2 regions of the Sporofaciens sp. St.21A7 genome follow, and region 2 is predicted to be linked to the other one. Evidence: predicted binding sites of a transcription regulator. Region 2 holds the regulator's gene; the other holds the start of a gene.
The links. The regulator Rex, encoded in region 2, represses fermentation and respiration genes when NADH is low (regulators of the CRP and FNR family bind a similar motif). The targets are predictions, from matches to a motif close to ATTGTTAANTANTTAACAAT.

Region 1 (7,677 bases), 460 kb from region 2:
TGTTTTCGTAACAATTATCACGAGAGACGGATACTATCCGCAGATGATGACGATTCGTCCGGGCGTGTATGCGCCTTCGGAAGAAGCGGCAGGCGGACAGGCCAAAATCGAATATTTTGATGATATCAGGCTTACTGATTCCAAGATTGAGATTATTGAAGAGGCAGAGGCAGAGAACGAGACCGGAAGCATCCTTGGAGCCGAGGTTGTGGTAGTCGGCGGAAGAGGAGTCCTTGAAGATGATAATTTTGCCCTGCTTGAGAAATTTGCAGAAAAAGTTGGCGGAGCCATTGGCGGTACAAGGCCGATGGTAGATTCCGAGATGATTCCGTTCAATCATCAGATTGGACAGACGGGGCTTACCATCCGTCCTAAGATTTGTATCTCTTTTGGCGTATCGGGTGCGATCCAGCACACGGAGGGCATCAAGGATACGAAGCTGTTCGTGGCGGTCAATACGGATGAAAACGCAGCAATCTATGGTGTTGCTGATTATGGAATTACGGCTGACTTAAAGGATGTTCTGGAGAACTACTTGAAACTTTAGTGAAGGTTTTGGCTGGTTTGATATGACACGATAAGGTAGAGGGGATTGTCAGGCGAAGAATTGCAGTGCCGTGACAATCCCTTTTTATTTCTTTTGGCGGTTATATGGCAAGGAAATAGCCGTTCAACGGATCTGTATAAGGCTCCAGAGGATACCGCAGAGGGTGTCAATACCAGAGGAGTGCCCCACCGCTGAGAAGGCAGTAAGGATTTCGTCAGATGAGGGCAGGCCATACAGGCTGACGACCGGAAGGCTGAACTGGCCTTTAAGGGCGCAGGACAGGAAAGCCGCGCTGATGTCGATGGTGTCGGCGAGCCGGGCTTCGACCGATTTTTTTACCATTTTAGCGAAGGGATGGTCTGTGTTGCCGGAAAAGAGTATACCTGCCAGTACCCCGCACAGGAAATCATCGCCGCTTGGGGTCAAGCCGCATCCTAATCCAAGAAGCCGGAGCAGTTCCAGTGCAGCTTCCTGATATTTCCTGTCAAGCAGGAGTTTATTGCAGCGTAGGATATCGTTTTTTGCGGCAAGGAGTACGAGGGATAAGGAGCCGTCTGTATTCGTCCCGGCAGGCGATTCGTTGTCCGAATCAAGGAGACGGCAAGGACAGTCCTTAAACAGAATGGTGAATCCTCCTGTCTGTGCCTTTGAGACGGCTTCCCGGATACTGCCGATTAGGGCAAGACGCGAGGGGGCGTCCAGCGCCTTTGACAGTTTTAAGTCATAATGCTGCGGGTCTTTAAAGGTAAAACGGTAAGAAGCACAAGGGGCTTTGCCGTCGCCGGAGATGAGAATGCCGTCTTTTTGAAAATGGACGGTATCGCCGGGGCTGACGGTAAGGCGCCCAAAGCCGTCGGCAGTAAGTCCTGTGATGAGGCTGATTGGGGACAGGGGTGAATGGTCTGTCTGTAAGGAAAGAATCTGCCTGCCGTCCGTAAGGTTGATGGTGCGGCGGTATACGGAATGGACGGTTCCTGCCATAAGGCGCTCTAGTATATTTTCCGCATAATAAGATATTTGTTTGATTTGATATTCCATAGTTCGGCTCCTTTGCATGGCGGCGGTGCGCCGTAATGTGGCAAATGCTTGGGTTCGGTGTATCCCCAAGGTTTGGTCTTCATTTTATATATGGTATCAGAGAAAGCAAAAAAATACAATCATAAAGAATTAAAATCTGGTTTATAATTTTAGTGCATAATGATAATATATTAACGATGTTTTTGGGGAAGAATTGTGCATTATATACAAAAACGATGGAAAATATTCTCTGTTTTGTGCTATTGTGATTTATATCATTTTGGATTAAAATAGTATACAGATAGTTAAAATGTGGTTGACCGGTAGAAATTTTTTAGGAGGTATGTTATGTATGATTTAGTGATTCGAAACGGCAGGCTTGTGACCCCGGACCGTATCTATGAGGCAGACATTGCGATTCAGGACGGCAAGTATGCGGCATTCCTGGCAGCAGGGACAGAAGCAGAGGCGAAGGAGACCATTGATGCCAAGGGTAATTATGTATTCCCGGGCATCATCGACTGCCATGCACATCTGAATGAGCCAGGATTTGAGTACAGGGAAGATTTTGAGACGGGTTCCCGGGCGGCGGCAGTTGCGGGATGTACGACATTGATCGATATGCCGCTCAACAATGACCCTTCTCTGATGAATAAGGAAATCTTCGACCTTAAAATGAGTAAGATCAGCAAGCATTCTGTCATTGATTATGCTTTATGGGGCGGGCTTGTAGGCGACTATGACGACAAGCCGGGTTCTGTGAAGAACAACATGGACGATTTGGTAGAGCTGCATAACTGCGGCGTTGCGGCGTTTAAAGGATTTACCTGTCCTAACGGGAACCTGTTCCCGACCGTGAACATGGGGAATGTGCGCAAGGCGTTGGAGATTTTGAAGCCATACAATGCGCTGTGCGGATTCCACTGTGAAGAGTACGGCCAGGTATTGGAAAGAGAGAAGGAAGCCAAGGCAAAGGAAGGCCAGACCAATGAGCAGAAGATTCGTGATTTCTTAGATTCCCATGATGTCTGGACAGAATATGTTGCGACGAAGAATGTTATCGACATGGCAAGGGCGACAGGGGGACGTGTACACATCTGCCATGTCAGCCATCCGTTGGTAGCCCAGGTGGTAAAGGACGCCATCCATGAAGGCCTTCCGATTACGGCAGAGACTTGCCCGCACTATCTTGGATTCACAGAAGACTTCGTATTCGAGAAGGGAGCGCCGGCAAAATGTACGCCTCCGATGCGCAAGGCAGAGGATATGGAGAAGATGTGGGATTATGTGCTTGACGGAACCCTGTCATGCGTAGGCAGCGACCATTCTCCGGCGGCAGACGAGGAGAAGGACAATGCAACTAAGGATATCTGGCATGCATGGGGAGGGCTTAACGCAATCCAGTTCTTCCTTCCGATGATGTTCGATATGGTGGTGAACAAGAAGGGGTTAAGCCCGACGCTGATTGCGAAGGTAATGGACTACAATCCGGCTAAGATTTTTGGGCTGTACGGACGTAAAGGGGCGTTCGAGCTTGGATTTGACGGTGACATCGTAATCGTAGACCCAGACAAGGCATGGAAGGTAGACCAGACGAAGCTTCTGACCAAGGGGCATGTATCATGCTTCGACGGACAGGAGGGCAAGGGTGCGCCGACGTGTACCATTATCCGCGGCAAGGTAGTGGCTTTAGACGGAATGTACAAAGAGGAAGCGGTAGGATACGGCGAGTATATCACACCGGTAAAATAAATGATCCAAACCGGCGGCATGGCCGGGCTTCTGGCCATGCCGGATGCCGGGAAGGATAGATTGGTAAAACGAAAAAGGAGAGAGATTATGGGTGACGTAAACAATGAAAAGAAAGAGGCAAGCTCATTAGCTCCAATTAAGCCTCAGGACCGTATTATGAGCTGGGGGTCCAACACGATGCTCTGGCTCGGCGGATGTATTTCCATCGGAACACTGACCATGGGGAGCGCACAGCTTGAGAAGGGGCTGAACCTGATTCAGTTATTCCTCGCAGTGTTTATCGGTTCGTTGATTCTGATTATCGGTATTGCAGCGAACGACCAGTTTAGTTATAAGACGGGCGCTCCTTACGCAATCCAGCTAAAGAGCGCATTTGGTACGAAGGGAAGCTCTATCCCGGTATTGCTCCGTGGGCTTCCTGCTATCGTATGGTATGGTTTTCAGACATGGTTAGGAGGAGCGGCTCTTAACAATATTTCCATCGTGTTCTTTGGGTTTGACAATATTTGGGTATTCTTTATCTTGTTCCAGGTAATCCAGATTTTGCTGTCCATCAAGGGATTCCAGGGGGCAAAATGGGTTGGGAATATCGGCGGTGTCGTTATTTCCATCGCAATGATTTATCTGTTATATATCTGTATTTCGCAGTATGGCGACGTAATCGGCGACAAGCTGATGAGCCATGGCGGAACATGGGGAATGCCGTTCATCGGCGCAATTATCGCATTCTTCGGAAACAGTACGACGGTTATGCTGAATGCAGGGGATTATTCCCGGGAGGTAAAGGCAGGATATTCATCCGTAGCCCGGGGGGCGTCCTATTTCTGCGCAATGGTTCCGGCAACCGTATTGCTTGGGCTGATTGGCGCTATGGCGTCTACGGCGACGGGAATCGCAAACCCAATCAATGCATTTGCACAGATGGTTGACAACAAGGTTGTCCTTCTTGTAACCTTAGGATTCATCATTTTTGCACAGTTATCTACAAACCTTGCAAGTAATGTAATCCCGCCTGCATATGCATTCATGGATGTATTCAAGATTAAGCACAGGACTGCAGTTATTATTGTCGGTATCCTTGCGGTAGCTACCTGTCCCTGGATTCTGACCAACGACAGCTCGGCGGCTGGGCTTGACCTGTTCGTTAAGATTTATTCCGCGTTCTTTGCACCGATTTTTGCGGTACTGATTACAGACTTCTTTGTTCTACATAGGAGAAATATATCGGAAGAAGTTCTGAATGATCTCTATGACGACCATGGGAACCATGCGGGCATTAACTGGGCGGCAATTATCGCAATCGCTGTGGGCGCGGTAATCGGCCTGATTAATGTAAATATTTCATTCTTTACGGCAACGCTCCCGACAGGGGTTGTGTTCCATTTCTTGATGAAGAAGATGCCGTCCTGCGAGCGTTTCAGAAAAGGAACAACGTTGGAATAATGAGGATATAGGAGGTAATGGCAATGTATGACGTATTAATTAGAAATGGAAAGATTGTTACGGCGGATGCTATAACAGAAGGAAATGTAGCTGTGAAAGACGGCAGGATTGCCGCAGTCCTGACGAAGGGAGAAGAGCCGGAGGCGGCAAATGTCATTGATGCGGCAGGAAAATATGTGTTCCCGGGAGCAATCGATACCCATGCCCATCTGAACGACCCTGGTTTCGAGTGGCGTGAGGATTATGAACATGGTACGGCGGCAGCGGCCCTTGGCGGATATACCACAGTGATTGATATGCCGCTCCAGAATGACCCGTGTATGACGAATGCGAAGGCATTTGACTTTAAGGAGAATAAGGTTTCCCCCAACGCGTATGTTGACTACTGCTTCTGGGGTGGGCTTACAAGCTATAACTTTGGCGACTTGAAAGATTTGGATGAGAAAGGCTGTGTTTCCTTTAAGTCCTTCATTGGTCCGGTTTCACCGGATTATGAGTCGCTGAACTATGGGCAGGCGATGGAGGCCATGGATATTATCAAGGAGTTTGACGGGCGTGCAGGCTTCCATTGTGAAGACTATGCAATCATCAAGAACCAGGAGAAGAGGATGAAAGAATCCGGGCGCAACGACTGGAAGGCGTTTCTGGAATCCCGTCCGGTGGTTGCGGAGATTGTCGCCACAGATGCGATTATCGAGATTGCCAAGGCGACCGGATGTAAGGCGCATATCTGCCATGTATCCCACCCGGCGGTGGCGAAGAAGATTAAGGCGGCGCAGGACGAGGGATACGATATTACGGCAGAGACCTGTACCCATTATCTGACCTTCAGCAATGAAGATGTAATCGAGAAGGGGCCTCTTTATAAATGTGCGCCGATACTCCAGCCGAAGGAAGCTGTGGAAGAGATGTGGGAGTATGTGAAGGCAGGTGTGTTCAGCGGAATCGCTTCTGACCATTCGCCTTGTTCCTATGATGAGAAGTATAACGAGATTCTCGGCAATAAGATTGAGACGGTATTCGACGTATGGGGCGGATGCTCCGGTATCCAGAGCGGTTTCCAGGCGGCTTTTTCCGAAGGCGTGGTGAAGCGCGGCGTATGCCCGACCGTACTTGCCAATGCAATGTCCGTACTTCCGGCGAAGGCATTCGGCATCTATGGCAAAAAGGGCGACATCAAGCCGGGATTCGATGCGGACTTACTGATCGTCGATCCGGAAAAAGAGTGGGAGATTACGGAAGAGTCCCTGCTGTATGTGAATAAGATTTCCGCATTTGTGGGACTGAAAGGGAAAGGGCTTCCGGTCATGACACTTGTACGCGGGAATGTGATTGCAGAGGATGGCAAGATTGTTGCCGAAAAGGGTGTCGGTGAACTGGTGAAGAAACTAAAATAAGGAGAGAATAAAAGAATGAGTATAGTGGATAACAAAAATTTGAATCCGGAACTCGTCAAGAATGTAGACCCGGACCTGCAGCCCACGAAGAAGCGTATCATGGGAACCTTATCCTATGCGGCAAGCTTCATGGGCGGGTGCGTGTCGATTGGTACATTTTCTATGGGCGCGGGACTGATCGGCGCCCTGACGGTGACACAGGCAATCCTTGCTATGGTGATTGGATGTCTGGTTATAGCGGTTGCGCTTGCGGTCATCGGCGACTGCGGCCATACCTACGGCATTCCGTTTACGGTGCAGTTAAGAAGCAGTTTTGGTACGACCGGCGTTAAGATTCCCGGTATCCTGCGTGGGCTTCCGGCTATTGTGTGGTTTGGTTTCCAGAGCTGGGTAGGCGCGGGCGCCATCAACAGTTGTATGAACATCCTGTTTGGCGTAAGCAACCTTCCGGTGGTATATGCGTTGTTTACCCTTCTGCAGGTAGCCCTTGCGATTAAGGGATTCGAGGGGATTAAATGGCTTGAAAATATTTCCTGTGTGTTTATTATTGCAATTTTGGTTTACATGCTGTATGTGGTAAATACACAGTTTGCATCAGAGATTGGGGACGTGTTCTCAGGAATCAAAGGGACATGGGGCATGCCGTTCTGGGCGGCGACCACATCTTTCCTTGGGATTTACTCTACCATGATTATCAATGCGTCTGACTATTCACGTAATGCGACAGACGACATTAAGCCGGTAAAGGCTGCAAGTATTTACACCATCGCAATCCTTCCGGTAACGCTGTTCATGGGGCTGATCGGGCTTCTCGTAACGGCTGCAACAGGAAACAGCGATCCGGTAGTGGTATTCTCTACCACAATGGGAAGCAAGTTCCTTACCATCGTGACACTGTTGTTCATCGCATTTGCTCAGGTTACGACCAACGTACTGAACAACATCGTTCCTCCGGCATATGTATTGATGGAGTCCTTCAAGATGAAATGGACTCACGCGACCGTACTCGTAGGAATCCTTTCCGCATGCGTGATGCCGTGGAAACTGGTAACGGATGAGTCGGCGGCGGGACTGAACCTGTTTACCCAGTTCTATTCCGCATTCCTCGGGCCAATCTTTGCGGTTATGGCTGTGGATTACTTTATCCTTCGTAAGAAGAAGCTGGATATCAACGATATGTATGATAAGCAGGGATGCTTTAAGGGCATCAACTGGGCGGCGGTCATCGCGATTATCTTCGGCTCCTTATGCTCGCTGCTGGTAATGCAGTTGTCCTGGTATGTGAGCCTGATTCCAACGGGAGTCGCTTACTATCTGCTGATGAAGATGATGCCGGCGTCAAAGCCGTTCTGTAAAGGAACAATTTTTGAGAAATAGAAGAAAGATTTGAAAGCCCCGCAGCTTGCCATGTTTGCTGCGGGGCTGTTGCGTGTTCTGACGAAAATTATTCCCGAGGCAGCTTCAACTCCAGGAATTTAAGGGTAGCCTCCAGAAGCCTTGCTGTAACCGGATTTTTCTCGT
Region 2 (7,677 bases):
AGGATGAGTATTTCCATCTTTTATCGGAAGTATTCTATCTTTTATGCAAAATAATCCATCTGCTCTACCACTTTCCCGTGACGCAAAAACTCCCGGGGAACCCGCTTGCCGAAATTACAGATAAACTCATACCGCAGTTTCCCGGCCAGTTCGCTCAGAAGTTCCACCGTGACGAAAGCCTCGCCGTTTCGCCCCACCAGCGTCACCAGATCGCCGAACTCCACCCCTTCGATTTCCGTTACGTCAACCATGAACTGATCCATGCAGACACGGCCAAGAATGGGCGCCTTCTTCCCATGTATCAGGACATATCCCTTGTTGGACAGGCTTCGGGGATACCCGTCTCCATAGCCCACAGGAATCGTTGCAATCCTGGTCCTCTTTGCCGTGACAAACGTACCGCCGTAACTCACAGGCGTTCCCGCGTCCACCCATTTCACATGGACCACATGGCTTACAAGCTCCATGGCCGGGCGCAGGGGAACCAGCTCCTTTCTCACCTCGTCCGAAGGATACAGCCCATAAGTAGCGATTCCTGCCCGCACCATATCCATATCCGCCTCCCGCAGGTCGATAATGCCTGCGCTGTTGGCACAGTGGTAATAAGAAGCCGTGACTCCAAGGCGGGAAAGCTGCTCCTTCATCCACAGAAATTCCCTAAGCTGCCTTCTGGCATCCGACTTATCCGTCTCATCCGCCCTTGCGAAATGGGTATACATACCCTCGATGATCAGATTCGGCATCCGGCTGATTTCCTCAATCCTGCCGATGCTCTCCTCCTTTGCCGGAAAGCCGAGCCTTGACATGCCCGTATCAATTTTCAGATGGATGAAAGCCTTCTTCCCCATGTTCACGGCAAAGTCAGACACCCGCCTTGCCGTATCGCTGTCGTAGATTGTCATGTGTATCTCGCTGGCAAGCATTTCCTCCCACTGCTCCGGGAAAATACAACCCATCACCAGGATCGGCTTCTCAATCCCGCCTCTTCTAAGAATCATCCCTTCGTCCAGGGCCGCCACCGCATACCCCCAGATATACTCCTTATCAGAGAGAAATTTTGCCACCTGTAAGGCGCCATGACCGTATCCGTCTGATTTAATTACGGATAGGATCTTCACACCTTCGTCCAGATTCTGCCGCATCATCTCCATGTTATATTCTATCGCATCAAGGTCTATCCTTGCACAAACTCTGCTATAATTCTTCATTTTCTGCCTCCTGTTCCCCAAATGCCTGATTCCGACTTACAGTTTCGCAAATGCACATATGCCTTACTCAAAACTCTAACTCCTTAAATGCCTCACTCAAATATAATAGCAGATCTTGAGCCATTACGCTATAACTTCCTTTCGCAGCCTGCGCATAATCCCCCGACCTGCCGTGGAGATATACGCCAAGCACAGACGCCCTGTGGCCGTCCATGCCCTGTGCCAGAAGCCCGGCTATGATACCTGCCAGTACATCGCCGGAACCAGCCTTCGCCATCGAAGCATTTCCAGAACGGTTGACATACATTCCCCCTGTGGGAGAGGCAACCACAGTACGGGAATCCTTGAGGACGCAGGTGCAGTTTTGGCTTTCAACGAATTCTCCCAGAATACCCATACGGCCTTCCTTCAATTCTCCCACGCTTCTGCGAACCAAACGTGACATTTCTTTCATATGGGGCGTCAGCACAAGGGTTTTCACATCCTTTGAATACTCCATCTCTTCCCAATGCCCCGCTAACAGGTTCAATCCGTCCGCATCTACCAGACAAGGAACCTCCGCCTTCTGAAGCGTCGTCTCTAACAGCTTGCACGCCGTCTCTTTTGTCCCGATTCCCGAACCGATACAGATTGCATCCGCCCAGGAAAGCAGCCCTTTCAGTTCCTCCTTTCGGTACTCCGTATAAGTAGAAATAACCGCCTCGGGAAGAAGCTGCTGCAAGATAACCCGGTTCTCCTCTGGCGTATAGATCCGCACCAGTCCCGCGCCTGAGAGATAAGCCGCCTTTGCATTCAGGAAAGCTGCGCCGGACATCCCTTTGCTTCCGGCAATCACCAACAGTTTCCCATAGGTCCCTTTATTAGAATCCGCCTTGCGCACAGGCAGCATCTTTCTGTAATCCCCGCTTTCACAGAGATACATAAGCCTAGATTCCTTGGAAAGTCCTTCCGTATGGATTCCGATGTCCGTAACCGACACCTTCCCCGCATACTCTTTTCCCGGGTACAGCACAAGCCCCAGTTTTTCTAACTGGAATGTGACCGTCAGGTCTGCCCGGAATGCAGTCCCAAGGACGCCTCCCGTATCCGCCGAAATACCTGACGGCATATCGACGGCAAACTTCACGCCGCCCGCCCGGTTCATCTTCTCCAGAATGTCAAAATATTTTCCTTCGACTTTCCTGCTAAGCCCTACGCCGAAAACAGCATCTATGATGATACTATATTCACCATCCTTAAATTCGTTGCATATCTCGCCGCCGATTTCCAAGAGCCGCTCCATCTGACGCTTCGTCTCCTCCGTACAATGGGAAGCGTTACCGACAAAGCATACAAGCGGGGCGTATCCTTTCTGCCAAAGAAGCCGCGCTATGGCGAACCCGTCCCCTCCGTTATTTCCGGAGCCGCAGACGATACAGGCTCTTGACAAGTCAAGCCCTTCTTCCTCCATCACCTTCACACAGGAAACCGCCGCCCTTTCCATCAACTCTAAGGAGGGGATTCCCACCTCCCGGATGGTATACTGATCCGCCCTCTTCATCTGAGCGCCATTCACCAGATATCGCATATGTTCCTCCTTATTCCCCATACCTTCCCGGCCGGACGCAAACGGCAGCAGGATACAGCGGGTAAAATCAACAAACTGTATGAAAAATACTTTTTCTAAAAGCAATTTCCATACAGTCTTTCAATCATTACTTTTTGTGTTCCTCATTGAACCTGTTAATTTTATAGGACAACTGCATCAGGCTCTCCGACAGATGCACATTCTCAACGATAACATGCTCCGGCAGGTTCAAATCTGTGTGAGCAAAATTCCAGATTGCCCTCACGCCGTTGGCGACCAGGAGATCCGCCACCTCCACCGCCCGGTCCTTAGGGATGGTAAGAGCCGCAATCTCTACCTCGTTGTCCTTCACAAACTCGCCAAGCTCCTCGATCATCCGAACCGGTACGCCCCGTATCGTCATGCCCGCAAGCCTTGGGTTCACATCAAAAATTCCTTTCAGGATGAATCCCCTCTTCTCGAATGCCGCATAATTCGCCAGGGCCTGTCCCAGATTACCGGCGCCTATGATAATCATACGGTGATCTTCCTCCAAGCCCAGGATCTTACCGATCTCCGTATAAAGATACTTCACGTTATATCCATATCCCTGCTGCCCAAATCCGCCGAAATTATTAAGATCCTGACGAATCTGGGATGCCGTCACCTTCATCCGCCTGCTCAGGTCATTGGACGAGATCCGCTCTACCCCGTTCTCCAATAACTCACCAAGATATCTGTAATACCTGGGCAACCTTCGTATGACTGCCTGGGAAATTTCTCTTTCTTCCAATTTTAATTCACCTTCCATTTCCTTTCTAATACCCAATTATATAGAATTGTTAGATTAAAGTCAAACTTTTAGTTGTATTTTGTATAATTTTCGTTATAATGAAAGGGTATCAGCCTGCCAAAAAAGCAGGCTCATTTACTCAATTACAACGTCTGATCGGCCAAAACCACAGACAGGAAACACAAAAAAGGAGGGACATCATGATACTGGCATGCCACGGACTTTGCAAATCCTTCGGTGAAAATGTCATCGTCACGGAAGGTTCATTTCATATAGAAGACCACGAAAAAGCCGCCCTCGTAGGGCCAAACGGCGCCGGAAAGACCACGCTGTTCAAGATGATTGTCGGCGAACTCCCCACAGACGGCGGGGAAATCGTCCTGACCAAAGGAAAGACTTTGGGCTATCTCGCCCAGCATCAGGACATGGTAAGCGGCAGTAACATCTATGAAGAAGTAAAACTGGCCAAGGCAGACATTATCGCCATGGAGCAGCAGATCCGTTCGATTGAGCTGGAACTGAAATCTCTGGAAGGGGACGCCCTTGCCGCACGTCTGGAGACCTACCACAGGCTGACCGCCGCTTTCGAGCGTGATAATGGATACGCCTATGAAAGCGAGATTACAGGCGTCCTCAAAGGACTTGGCTTTGGCGAAGAGGATTTCTCCAAGCCCGTAGCCACCCTCTCGGGAGGCCAGAAGACACGGGTGTCTCTGGGGAAACTCCTGCTTACGAAACCAGACATCCTGCTCCTTGACGAGCCGACTAACCACTTGGACCTAAACTCCATTGCATGGCTTGAGACCTATCTTTTGAATTACCCTGGAGCCGTACTGATCGTCTCCCATGACCGATATTTCCTGGACCGGGTCGTTACGAAAATCTTAGAAATCGAACTTGGGAAACTCATGGTCTATACAGGAAACTACAGCGCCTACGCCGAGAAAAAAAGGCAGCTTAGGGAAGCCAGGCTCAAAGAATACTTAAACCAACAGCAGGAAATCAAACACCACGAGGCAGTCATCGAAAAACTGCGCTCATTTAACCGGGAAAAGTCCATCAAGCGGGCGGAAAGCCGGGAAAAAATGCTGGAAAAAATCAAGCCCATAGAAAAACCTGCCGAAATGAATACCGAAATCCATTTAACATTGGAACCCTCGCGTATCAGCGGCAATGACGTGCTGTCCGTAGATTCCCTTGGCAAATCTTTTCCCAATCAGGTATTGTTCACGGATGTCAGCTTTGAAATCAAACGTGGGGAACATATCGCCGTCATCGGGGACAACGGGACGGGAAAGACTACGCTCCTGAAAATCCTGAACCAGGTACTACCTGCCGACACAGGGACGTTCACCTTGGGAACCAACGTCGAAATCGGCTATTATGACCAGGAACACCATGTACTCCACATGGAAAAGACCATTTTCGATGAAATCTCCGACGACTACCCGGAGCTTACCAACACCAGGATACGCAACATGCTGGCGGCATTCCTGTTCACAGGGGACGACGTATTCAAACGGATCGGGGATTTAAGCGGCGGTGAGCGGGGCCGCGTTTCACTGGCGAAGCTGATGCTTTCACGGGCGAACTTCCTGATTCTGGACGAGCCCACGAACCATCTGGACATCACCTCCAAGGAGATCCTTGAGAAGGCGCTGAACGACTATACCGGGACTCTGCTCTATGTGTCCCATGACCGGTATTTTATCAACCAGACGGCGACGCGGATTCTGGAACTGGTCAACCACACTTTCGTCAACTATATCGGGAATTACGACTATTATCTGGAAAAACGGGAAGAACTGACCGCCGCTTATGCCGGAGGCGAGGAAGCGCTTTCTTCCTCTGCCGGAACCGTATCGGAATCGAAATTAAGCTGGCAGGAACAGAAAGAGGCGCAGGCAAGGGAGCGGAAACGCTTAAACGAACTGAAAAAGACCGAGGAGCGCATCACCACCCTTGAGGAGCGGGATGCTGAGATTGACCGTATGATGGCGCAGGAGGAAGTATTTACCAACTCCATGAAGTGCCAGGAATTGGCGGACGAAAAGGCTTCGATTGCAGCGGAATTAGAAGTATTATATGAGCGTTGGGAAGAATTAGGGACGTAGTAAAACATGTTACTACGTCCCGTTTTTCATTCATTCCCCTGCCTGCTTTCCTGCGCCGCCTTCTTCCACGGACGCTCCTTCCCAAGCCACCCCTTTTCCTTCCAGTAAGTGACATCCGGCAGATGTTTCCCGTTCTGCTGCATATGCCGCATGATATAGAACAAAATCTTCGTCTTCAACGCCGGGGTCACGGAAGCGGTATCCCGGGTCAGCTTCATTGCAAGCCGATCCACATCATTTACGATCTTCTCCTTAATCGGCATCTGCACATCCTCCCACCGTACCGCAGCCACGGCAATCCCGTATGTATAGATCCGCGCCACGCCCCAGAAGAACAGGCTGCTCTTGATATCCTTGAGCGTGGATCTCATCCCGCCGCCAGCCCCGGTAGTAATGCAAACAGCCTGCTTGCCAAACATGCACTCCGCCGGCCTATGCACCATAAACCGGTATCCGTAATGATCCAACAGGGCCTTCAAAGCCCCTGTCACATGAAGCACATGGACCGGAGACGTGAACACCAGCAGATCCGCCTCATCAATCATCCGCGTCACCCGCTTCATATACATCAGATAATCCGGACACTTCTTCTCGCTCTCCATAATACAGGCCGCGCACCCCCGGCAGTATTCCGGCATATCCTTAGGAAGAAATAACTCAATGACCTGATCTTCTTCCCTCGCAATCTTTTCAATCACCATCTTTCCGATATGATAGCTTGAGCCGTGCCTCATGGTGCCGTTAATCATCAGTATCTTCATCTCGTTCTCCCTTCTCTATGTATCTATCTATCAGAATGTAAGCCAGCCATACGCAGGCTTATCCACACATTATTTCACATCAATAGCCAGATGTTATCCGCCTGCCATTAGCTTGACAAATCATCATACTATTTTATTATAGCATTATCATAGAAAAAATGGTATGGTTTTCACAGATAAATTTGTCCCAAAAACACGGAAAGCTAACTTGACATTTTCTATCTTCCCCCTTATACTGGACGTATGGAAAATAAACTTTCCATCACATTTTGCAAAAAAGGGAGGGGCAGCCATGACCACCAAAAAGAAAAAACAGACATATATCCTTGTAGGGCTCCCAATGTACGCCATTGCCTCTATGTTGAAAAATCTCCACATCTTCGGCAGCCAGGCAGCCGCCGTATGCCTGACTCTCATCCATTACGCAGGCATGTTGCTGGCTTTAAACGGAGTCCACTACTTCGGAACCACCTACCAGTATGAGAAATACCCCCAAGAGAGCCGCCAGACTGTCATCGACCTAAACGACGAGCGTACCAGGACCATCCATGACTTAGCGAAAGCCCGGACATTTGACATTATGGTATACGTGTTGATTTGCCTGCCATTCCTTCTTATCGAGGCAAAATCCGATTTACTGGGAATCATCGGCTCTGCCGCAGCATTGCTTATATTAGGCGGCTCCTACGCATACTATGCCAGAAAATATTCCAAAGAAATGTAAATAAGGGCGCCGGGAAATATTGCAGAAATGCACCATTTCCCGGCACCCATTTTAACAGGCTAATCCTCAAGCAGCTTCTCCGACTGCTCTAATGCACGTATAAGCCCATCCCAGCCACCAACTTTTATGGCCCTTAAAAATTCCATGGAAATTTCCTGATTCGGGATAAATACTTCTTCCTTGTCTTCATCATACGCAAGATACCCCAGATGGACTAACAGTGTCAACACATCATCCTTTGTCTTAAATGTAGTCATATCATTCTGAGATGTTGAAGGATCTATCTTACATTGCACATGATTCAGAAGCTTGGCTACCGCTTCTTTCAAACCGTCAAAATTCCGGTCGATATACATCTTTAATGCCTCATATGTCTCCGTTCCGGTCCTGTAGCTTTTATACTTTTTCTTCCGCATCACATCAACGACAGATTTTGGATTATAAATATGCAGTCCATTCAACAAGTATCCATCATACCATTTGCTGAGTTCCGTATAGCCGAGTGTTCCCCATACTTTTTGATCGGAAGGA

Region 1: AC6I3O_RS16060 (oxamate carbamoyltransferase subunit AllH family protein) is a predicted target of Rex. The motif match lies at 1,744-1,763, and genes of this name have one in related genera.

Annotation. Positions count from the first base shown of each region.
Region 1 is NZ_BAAGFN010000001.1:3,248,327-3,256,003, reverse strand. It holds gene AC6I3O_RS16065 (electron transfer flavoprotein subunit alpha/FixB family protein) at 1-547, shown strand, start outside; gene AC6I3O_RS16060 (oxamate carbamoyltransferase subunit AllH family protein) at 671-1,585, opposite strand; gene allB (allantoinase AllB) at 1,913-3,316, shown strand; gene AC6I3O_RS16050 (NCS1 family transporter) at 3,404-4,759, shown strand; gene allB (allantoinase AllB) at 4,783-6,156, shown strand; gene AC6I3O_RS16040 (NCS1 family transporter) at 6,172-7,533, shown strand; gene AC6I3O_RS16035 (alpha/beta hydrolase fold domain-containing protein) at 7,601-7,677, opposite strand, start outside.
Region 2 is NZ_BAAGFN010000001.1:2,785,794-2,793,470, forward strand. It holds gene alr (alanine racemase) at 42-1,208, opposite strand; gene AC6I3O_RS13675 (NAD(P)H-hydrate dehydratase) at 1,276-2,775, opposite strand; gene AC6I3O_RS13680 (redox-sensing transcriptional repressor Rex) at 2,903-3,547, opposite strand; gene AC6I3O_RS13685 (ABC-F family ATP-binding cassette domain-containing protein) at 3,748-5,661, shown strand; gene AC6I3O_RS13690 (flavodoxin family protein) at 5,688-6,422, opposite strand; gene AC6I3O_RS13695 (hypothetical protein) at 6,715-7,146, shown strand; gene AC6I3O_RS13700 (hypothetical protein) at 7,206-7,607, opposite strand; gene AC6I3O_RS13705 (hypothetical protein) at 7,604-7,677, opposite strand, start outside.